2 linked regions of the Halorientalis litorea genome follow. The protein of the gene in region 1 binds, or shares a complex with, the protein of each later gene. Links are inferred from orthologs where the notes say so. Each region holds a gene or a part of one and is shown on either strand. Other genes may lie near its edges.

Region 1 (2,912 bases):
GACGAGGAAGTGTTGGTCACGGTCGGGATTCCCCCGGACGCCCGCCCGCCGCATCAGCGCGTCCGGGTCGCGTCGCTCGGGCGACCCGTCCGTCCGCCGGGAGTCACCGGTCATAGCTGTGCGTCGCGGCCCCGGCAGTAAAAGCCTGTCAGTCCTGTTCGTCCGTGCGCACGAACGTCCGGTATTTGAGGTCGTCCTCGCGGAGTTCCTCGATGATGCGTTCGACCAGCGTCTCTCGGGGACTGTGAAGCCCGTCGATGCGGGATTCGAGGTCCTCGAAGGACTGGAACGGTCGCCTGTCGCGGGCGTCGAGGATGTCGTTGCGGAGTTTCTTGCCGATGCCGGGCAGGAGGTTCAACTGGTGGAGGCGGAGGGTAATTGGTTGGGCCTCGTTGTAGAAGTCCACGAACCGCCGTTCGTTGTCGGCGACGATGTCCTCGACGACGTACTCTAGTTCCGAGCGCGCGCCGCCGGGCAAGTCATCGTAGTCGATGTCGCGAATCGCACCGACCGGGAGGTCCGAGTCGCGGGCGACGTTCACGCGGTCCGCGATGGCGATGTCGGGGTCGTCGGTGAACTCGACCTCGAACAACTCGAAATCGTCCTCGGTGAGGACGTAGGCGAGCGGCGACTTCTCGTACTGAGGGCGGTCGTCCTCGGTGCGGCCGTGGCGGAGGAAGTCCAAGACGACACCCATCTTTGCGTCGGCCTCGGGGTCGCCGCTCTCGGAGTCAGTCATGCGTTCGACTACGGCCACTGGCTATATAAAAGCCACACCGGGCCGCCCGCGCAGTCAGGCGTACTTCGTGACGACGTTGAGGATGTCGTCGAGTTCCTCGCCCGAGAGGGAGAACCGTTCCTGTGCGTAGATGGCCCGGAGTTCGTTGCGGTCACGCGGCCGGAGGTTCGCAATCTTGTAGGCCGTCGCTTCGTCCACCTTGTCGAGTTCACGGAGTTCGGCGACCAACTCCGTCGACTCCTCGATAGTGAGTTCCGCGAAATGGTTGACGTGCTCGATGGCCCGCGCCAGTTCGTAGCGCATCTCGCGGTCCTCGTTGGCCGCCCGCTCGCGTTCGAGGCCTTCGAGTATCTCCTTGGTCTCCGCGAGCGTCAGGTACTCCTCGCTGACCTTCTCCTTGAATATCGTCATTCCTGCGCCGTGATGTGGGCGGGCTTGGTGATGAGGGTCTTTTCCTTGCCCTGGTCGTCGATTATCACCTTGTACGCCTCGCCCTGGGTTCCGTCGATGGTTCCCGTGAGGCCGCTGAACCGCGGGTGGAATCGGCCGCCGTTCACGCTGGGGTCGATTTTGAGGTGGACCTTCTGCCCCACCTCGAACTCCTCGACGGACCGCTGTGGCGGCGACGTACCTCGGTCTCGCGGTTTGTTGCTGAGTTTGTGCCTCGTCTTCTTTTTGGGGCCATTCGAGTTGGGCATTCGTGGCTGTCGGTTGTGTGGTCGGACTTATAAAACGTGCGTTCCGGGCCAGCCGACTATACGCGACCGACGGAGTCGATGGAGACGCTTTCGACGCCTTCGACGTCACCGAAGGCTTCCTCGACGGCGTCCGTCCCGCCGGCGTCGTCGGGGACGATGACCGTCGGGAACAGTGCGACCAGACCGAACGCCACGTCGTCGCGCTCGAACCCGTTTATCTTGGCCCCTTCGGGCAGGGATTGCTCGAGACGCTCTTGGAGCGCGTCGAGGTCGACTTCGGGGTTCTGCGGCATTACCTTGACTTTGGCTGCGACTTTTCCCATGGTTGGTGGTTGGTGTGGGGGGTGATTTGGATTGCGGTATCGGTCAGGGACCCATGAATCCGCAGTCGGGGCACTCGTAGAGGTTGCTCTGCTTGCGACACTTGGCACAGCGGTAAATCTGGTGTCCGCAGTCGGGACACTTGAACGCCGCCGCACTGTTCCCCGCGATGTTGATGCCACAAGAGATGCACTTTTGCCGCTGTTTCTGCTCGGACTCACTCATATCTCCCGAGTAGACGCGCCCACATTTAACCCTTCATAATCCCCCGTGGGTATGCAGGGCGGGGCTACGACCCCGGCAGGATGTCGCCCAGTGCCGCCCCGACGGCCATCGGGACGAACGCGACAGTACATTGGGCGAACGCAACGAGCGGTTCGTTCCAGTCGACGCGGCCCCACGCGGTACTCAGGACGAGTGCCGTGAGCATGGAGACGCCGAGAACGCCGGCCACCCGGCGGGGAATGAAGCCCAAAATCGGCTCGTAGATGCGAACGTCCTGAATGTCGGCGACGTAGAGGATACCGACCACCATTCCGACGGCGAACACGAGGGTCCCGCCGAGAAAGAGCGGCGACTCGGCCAAGGAGACGCCGACCTCCTGTGTGCCGCCCTCCACGAGCATCGGGATGCCGAACAGTACCGACCCCAGCATCGCCTCGGCGAGGTCGGCCCAGTCGAACCCAACGATAGTCCGGCCGAACACGGCAGGTTCCTCCACGTCGGTGGCAGTCTCGATGATGTCCTCGATCTGCTCGCGCCGTTGCGGGTCGGTGAGCGAGTCCCGATACTCGTCGAGTTCGTCGAGCAGGTCACCGAGCGTGGGCGGGTCACCGTCGGCCGTCGTCGCTCCGGGGTCGGCTCCCCAACCCGCGCCCGACTCCGCCCCACCGTCGTCACCGTCTGTCATCCCTCAGGCGAAGTCCTCCGTGTCGTCGCCCGGTGCCTCCGGTTCGCCGCTCTCCCAGACGTAGAAGCCGCGGCCGACGCTTTTGCCGGTGTCTCCCGCGTCGACTTTCTCGCGGAGGATTGCGGGCGGTTCGAACCGGTCGCCGAGTTCGTCGCTGAGACGTTCCAGCGTGTCGAGTCGCGTGTCCAGCCCCACGCGGTCGCTGAGTTCGAGCGGCCCGACTGGGTGGTCGTATCCCAACTCC
Region 2 (3,127 bases), 1.6 Mb from region 1 along the record:
TGGTAGCCGCGACACGAACAATCCGCGACGAGTGTCCGGCCCATCAGGGCGAACAGCACGCGGTGGTAGTCGTCGCTGTCGGAGAGGCGAACCATGCGTTCGGCGTCGTTGACCGGCCCACCGTGGTCCGTCTCGGTCTGTGCGCGCTTCCACGATGTCGAGAACGTGTAGTCCTCGGGGAACGACAGCGGGGACGGCCCGCGGAGTAGGTCCGGGCCGTCCTCGCTGGCCTGCCACTGACGGGGTTGGAGGCTCATGCCTCACCACACTCCGGACAGACCCGCCGCGGGATGCCGCCCCGACTGGTTTCCGTGACGAGTTTCGTACCGCAACTGCCGCAGTACCTCACGCCGCGACACCCCCGTTTTCCTTCGCGTGAGTGCCGGACGGCGAAGGGGTGGAATAGGAACCGTTAGTCACTCGCTCAGAACCGGCCTTTATTCGTCGGTGCCGAGCGATGTAACTACGCTTGTTGAGGTTGCTACCGCCGAAAAATCGGATACTTCGCAACGATGCGCGGGTTGGATGGACTCGCTGGGATTTGAACCCAGGGCCTCTTCCTTGCGAAGGAAGCGATCTACCGCTGATCTACGAGCCCGCAAAGCCCCGCGCGTGAGGGGGCGGTCGGGTTCCGACGATGGTGTGACCGAACGTCAGTTCAGTCCTCGAGGACAATCTCGATGGACACGTCGTTCGGAACTTGGATGCGCATCAGCTGTCGCAACGCCCGTTCGTCGGCGTCGATGTCGATGAGGCGTTTGTGGACGCGCATCTCCCAGTGTTCCCACGTCGCCGTCCCCTCGCCGTCGGGGGACTTGCGGGCGGGAACTTCCAGCGTCTTCGTCGGGAGCGGCACGGGGCCACTCAGCGTGACGCCCGTCTTGCTCGCGATGTCGCGAACGTCGTCACAGATGTCGTCCAAGTCCTCTGGACTCGTGCCGGCCAGCCTGACGCGAGCCTGCTGCATGCGTCAGGGTTCCTCGACGCTGAGGACCTTGCCAGCCGCGATGGTCTGACCCATGTCACGGATGGCGAAGGAGCCGAGTTCCTCGATTTCGGCCGAGGGTTCGATGCTGAGTGGTTTCTGCGGTCGGACGGTGACGACTGCAGCGTCACCCGACTGGATGAAGTCGGGGTTCTCTTCGGCGGTCTCACCGGTCGAGGGGTCGATCTTCTTGTCGATGGACTCGACGGTACAGGCGACCTGTGCCGTGTGAGCGTGGAAGACCGGCGTGTAGCCCGCGGTGATGACCGACGGGTGCTGCATCACGACGATCTGCGCCTGGAACGTCTCGGCGACGCTCGGCGGGTCCGAGGCCGGACCACAGACGTCACCGCGGCGGATGTCGTCCTTGCCGATGCCCCGAACGTTGAACCCGACGTTGTCACCGGGTTCGGCACTCGGGACTTCCTCGTGGTGCATCTCGATGGTCTTGACTTCGCCGCTCACGTCCGAGGGCTGGAACGAGACGTTGTCGCCCGTGTTGAGCGTCCCCGTCTCGACACGTCCGACCGGGACGGTCCCGATACCGGAGATGGTGTAGACGTCCTGAATCGGAAGCCGCAGGTCGGCGTCTGTCGGCGGTTCCGGCGCGGGCAGGTCGTTGAGTGCCTTGAGCAGGTTCGGTCCATCGTACCACGGCGTCTCGTCGGAGTCGTCGGCGACGTTGTCGCCCTCGAACGCCGAAATCGGGATGAACTTCGCGTCGTCGGGGTTGAACTGCACCTGCTTGAGCAGTTCCGTGACTTCGTCGACCGTCTCGCGGTAGCGGCCTTCCTCGTAGTCGACGAGGTCCATCTTGTTGACGCCGATGATGAGTTCGTCGATACCCAGCGTCCGAGCCAAGAACACGTGCTCTCGGGTCTGTGGCTGGACACCGTCGTCGGCCGCCACGACGAGGACGGCGTTGTCGGCCTGACTCGCGCCCGTGATCATGTTCTTCACGAAGTCGCGGTGGCCCGGACAGTCGACGATGGTGAACTCGTACTCGTCCGTGCTGAACTCTTGGTGGGCGATGTCGATGGTGACACCACGCTCTCGCTCCTCGGCGAGGTTGTCCATCACGTAGGCGAACTCGAAGCCGCCCTTGCCCTTCTCTTCAGCTTCTTCCTTGTGCTGTTCGATGACGTGCTCGGGTACACTCCCCGTCTCGTAGAGGAGTCGCCCGACCAGTGTGCTCTTCCCGTGGTCGACGTGGCCGATGATGGCCAAATTCTGGTGGCGTTCGTCGCTCATTGATTATCTCACGCGCAGAGGCGCTATATCGGACTCTTTTGGTGGTGGCAGTTAAAACCATTTCGATACCCCGTGTACATCGTCCGGCCGCCGTCTTGCGTTTTGACAGAGTGTCACACGATTCGACCCCGCCAGCGGCGGGTAGTTACCGCTCGGGGAGACGGCCCACGTCAGAGAGGACGGCCGTCGCCGTCTCCGGCCCACCGGCACCGCGACCGCTGAGGTTGAGTCGTCCCGCGCGCTCCGTCTCCAGTTGGACGATGTTCGTCGTTCCAGCGACGGCGAGGCTGCTCCCGTCGGGAACCAGCCGCGGACCGACCCGGACGGTGTCGCCCGACACCTCGCCGACGAGTCTGACGGTCCGGCCGTCGGCTCCCGCGAGTTCGAGCGCGCTTCCCGGCACGTCGGTGATGCCCTCGACTTCGGCATCCTCCAGCCGATAGGTCCGCTCGCCCTGTGCGAGGACGTTGGCGAGGATGACACACTTCAGCGCGGCGTCGGTCCCCTCCACGTCGAAGGCAGGGTCGGCTTCGGCGACGCCCATGTCCTGTGCCTCGGCGAGGACGTGTTCGTAGCCCAGTCCTTCGGCAGCCATCCGCGAGAGGACGAAGTTAGCCGTCCCGTTCAACACCCCGCGCGCCGCGGTGATGTTCCCCGGCCCGAAGTCCTCGACAGTCGAGAGGACGGGTATCGCGCCGCCGACCGTCGCCTCGAACCGAACCGAGCCGGCACTCTCGGCTTCGAGTTCCCGCACGTCGTCGTAGCGTTCGGCGACCGGCCCCTTGTTGGCGAGGACGACGTGGCGGTCACGCTCCAGCGCGGCGCGGACGTGCCCGAATCCGGGCTGTGCGTCGCCCAGCGTCGTCGGTGACGCCTCCACGAGAGCGTCGT

Evidence for each region.
Region 2: the proteins of MUG95_RS01335 (region 1) and tuf are in contact, whole or in part, in a crystal structure (PDB 7CSL), measured with the Pyrococcus horikoshii proteins. The link is inferred for Halorientalis litorea from one-to-one orthologs. Residues at the interface, in WP_010884146.1 of Pyrococcus horikoshii: Phe4, Leu6, Val7, Val9, Arg11, Met13, Pro14, Thr15, Asp16, Pro17, Leu38, Ala39, Lys40, Glu44, Pro45, Ile46, Ala47, Phe48, Gly49, Leu50, Tyr56, Leu58, Arg60, Asp61, Glu62, Glu63, Tyr65, Ser66, Phe67, Asp68; in WP_010885563.1 of Pyrococcus horikoshii: Val16, Lys20, Ser21, Lys62, Arg65, Glu66, Arg67, Gly68, Val73, Ala74, His75, Ile88, Asp89, Ala90, Pro91, Gly92, His93, Asp95, Phe96, Lys98, Asn99, Gly103, Ala104, Asp227, Val228, Tyr229, Ile231, Val234, Val237, Val239.

Annotation. Positions count from the first base shown.
Region 1 is NZ_CP095482.1:233,306-236,217, forward strand. What follows is about bases 128-2,805. They hold MUG95_RS01335 (elongation factor 1-beta), read right to left. Parts: upstream 1,761-2,805; coding sequence 1,494-1,760; downstream 128-1,493. Other genes in these bases: MUG95_RS01320 (DUF655 domain-containing protein), read right to left, coding at 149-739; MUG95_RS01325 (RNA polymerase Rpb4 family protein), read right to left, coding at 794-1,150; MUG95_RS01330 (50S ribosomal protein L21e), read right to left, coding at 1,147-1,437; MUG95_RS01340 (HVO_2753 family zinc finger protein), read right to left, coding at 1,804-1,983; MUG95_RS01345 (DUF2391 domain-containing protein), read right to left, coding at 2,048-2,668. Also shown: MUG95_RS01315 (16S ribosomal RNA methyltransferase A), read right to left, coding at 1-114; more of MUG95_RS01350, read right to left, coding at 2,806-2,912. UniProt on the Methanocaldococcus jannaschii protein: Promotes the exchange of GDP for GTP in EF-1-alpha/GDP, thus allowing the regeneration of EF-1-alpha/GTP that could then be used to form the ternary complex EF-1-alpha/GTP/AAtRNA.
Region 2 is NZ_CP095482.1:1,875,746-1,878,872, reverse strand. What follows is about bases 104-2,996. They hold tuf (translation elongation factor EF-1 subunit alpha), read right to left. Parts: upstream 2,237-2,996; coding sequence 971-2,236; downstream 104-970. Other genes in these bases: MUG95_RS10155 (homoserine dehydrogenase), read right to left, coding at 2,382-2,996; rpsJ (30S ribosomal protein S10), read right to left, coding at 659-967; MUG95_RS10175 (SWIM zinc finger family protein), read right to left, coding at 104-257. Outside these bases: more of MUG95_RS10175, read right to left, coding at 1-103; more of MUG95_RS10155, read right to left, coding at 2,997-3,127. UniProt on the Methanocaldococcus jannaschii protein: GTP hydrolase that promotes the GTP-dependent binding of aminoacyl-tRNA to the A-site of ribosomes during protein biosynthesis.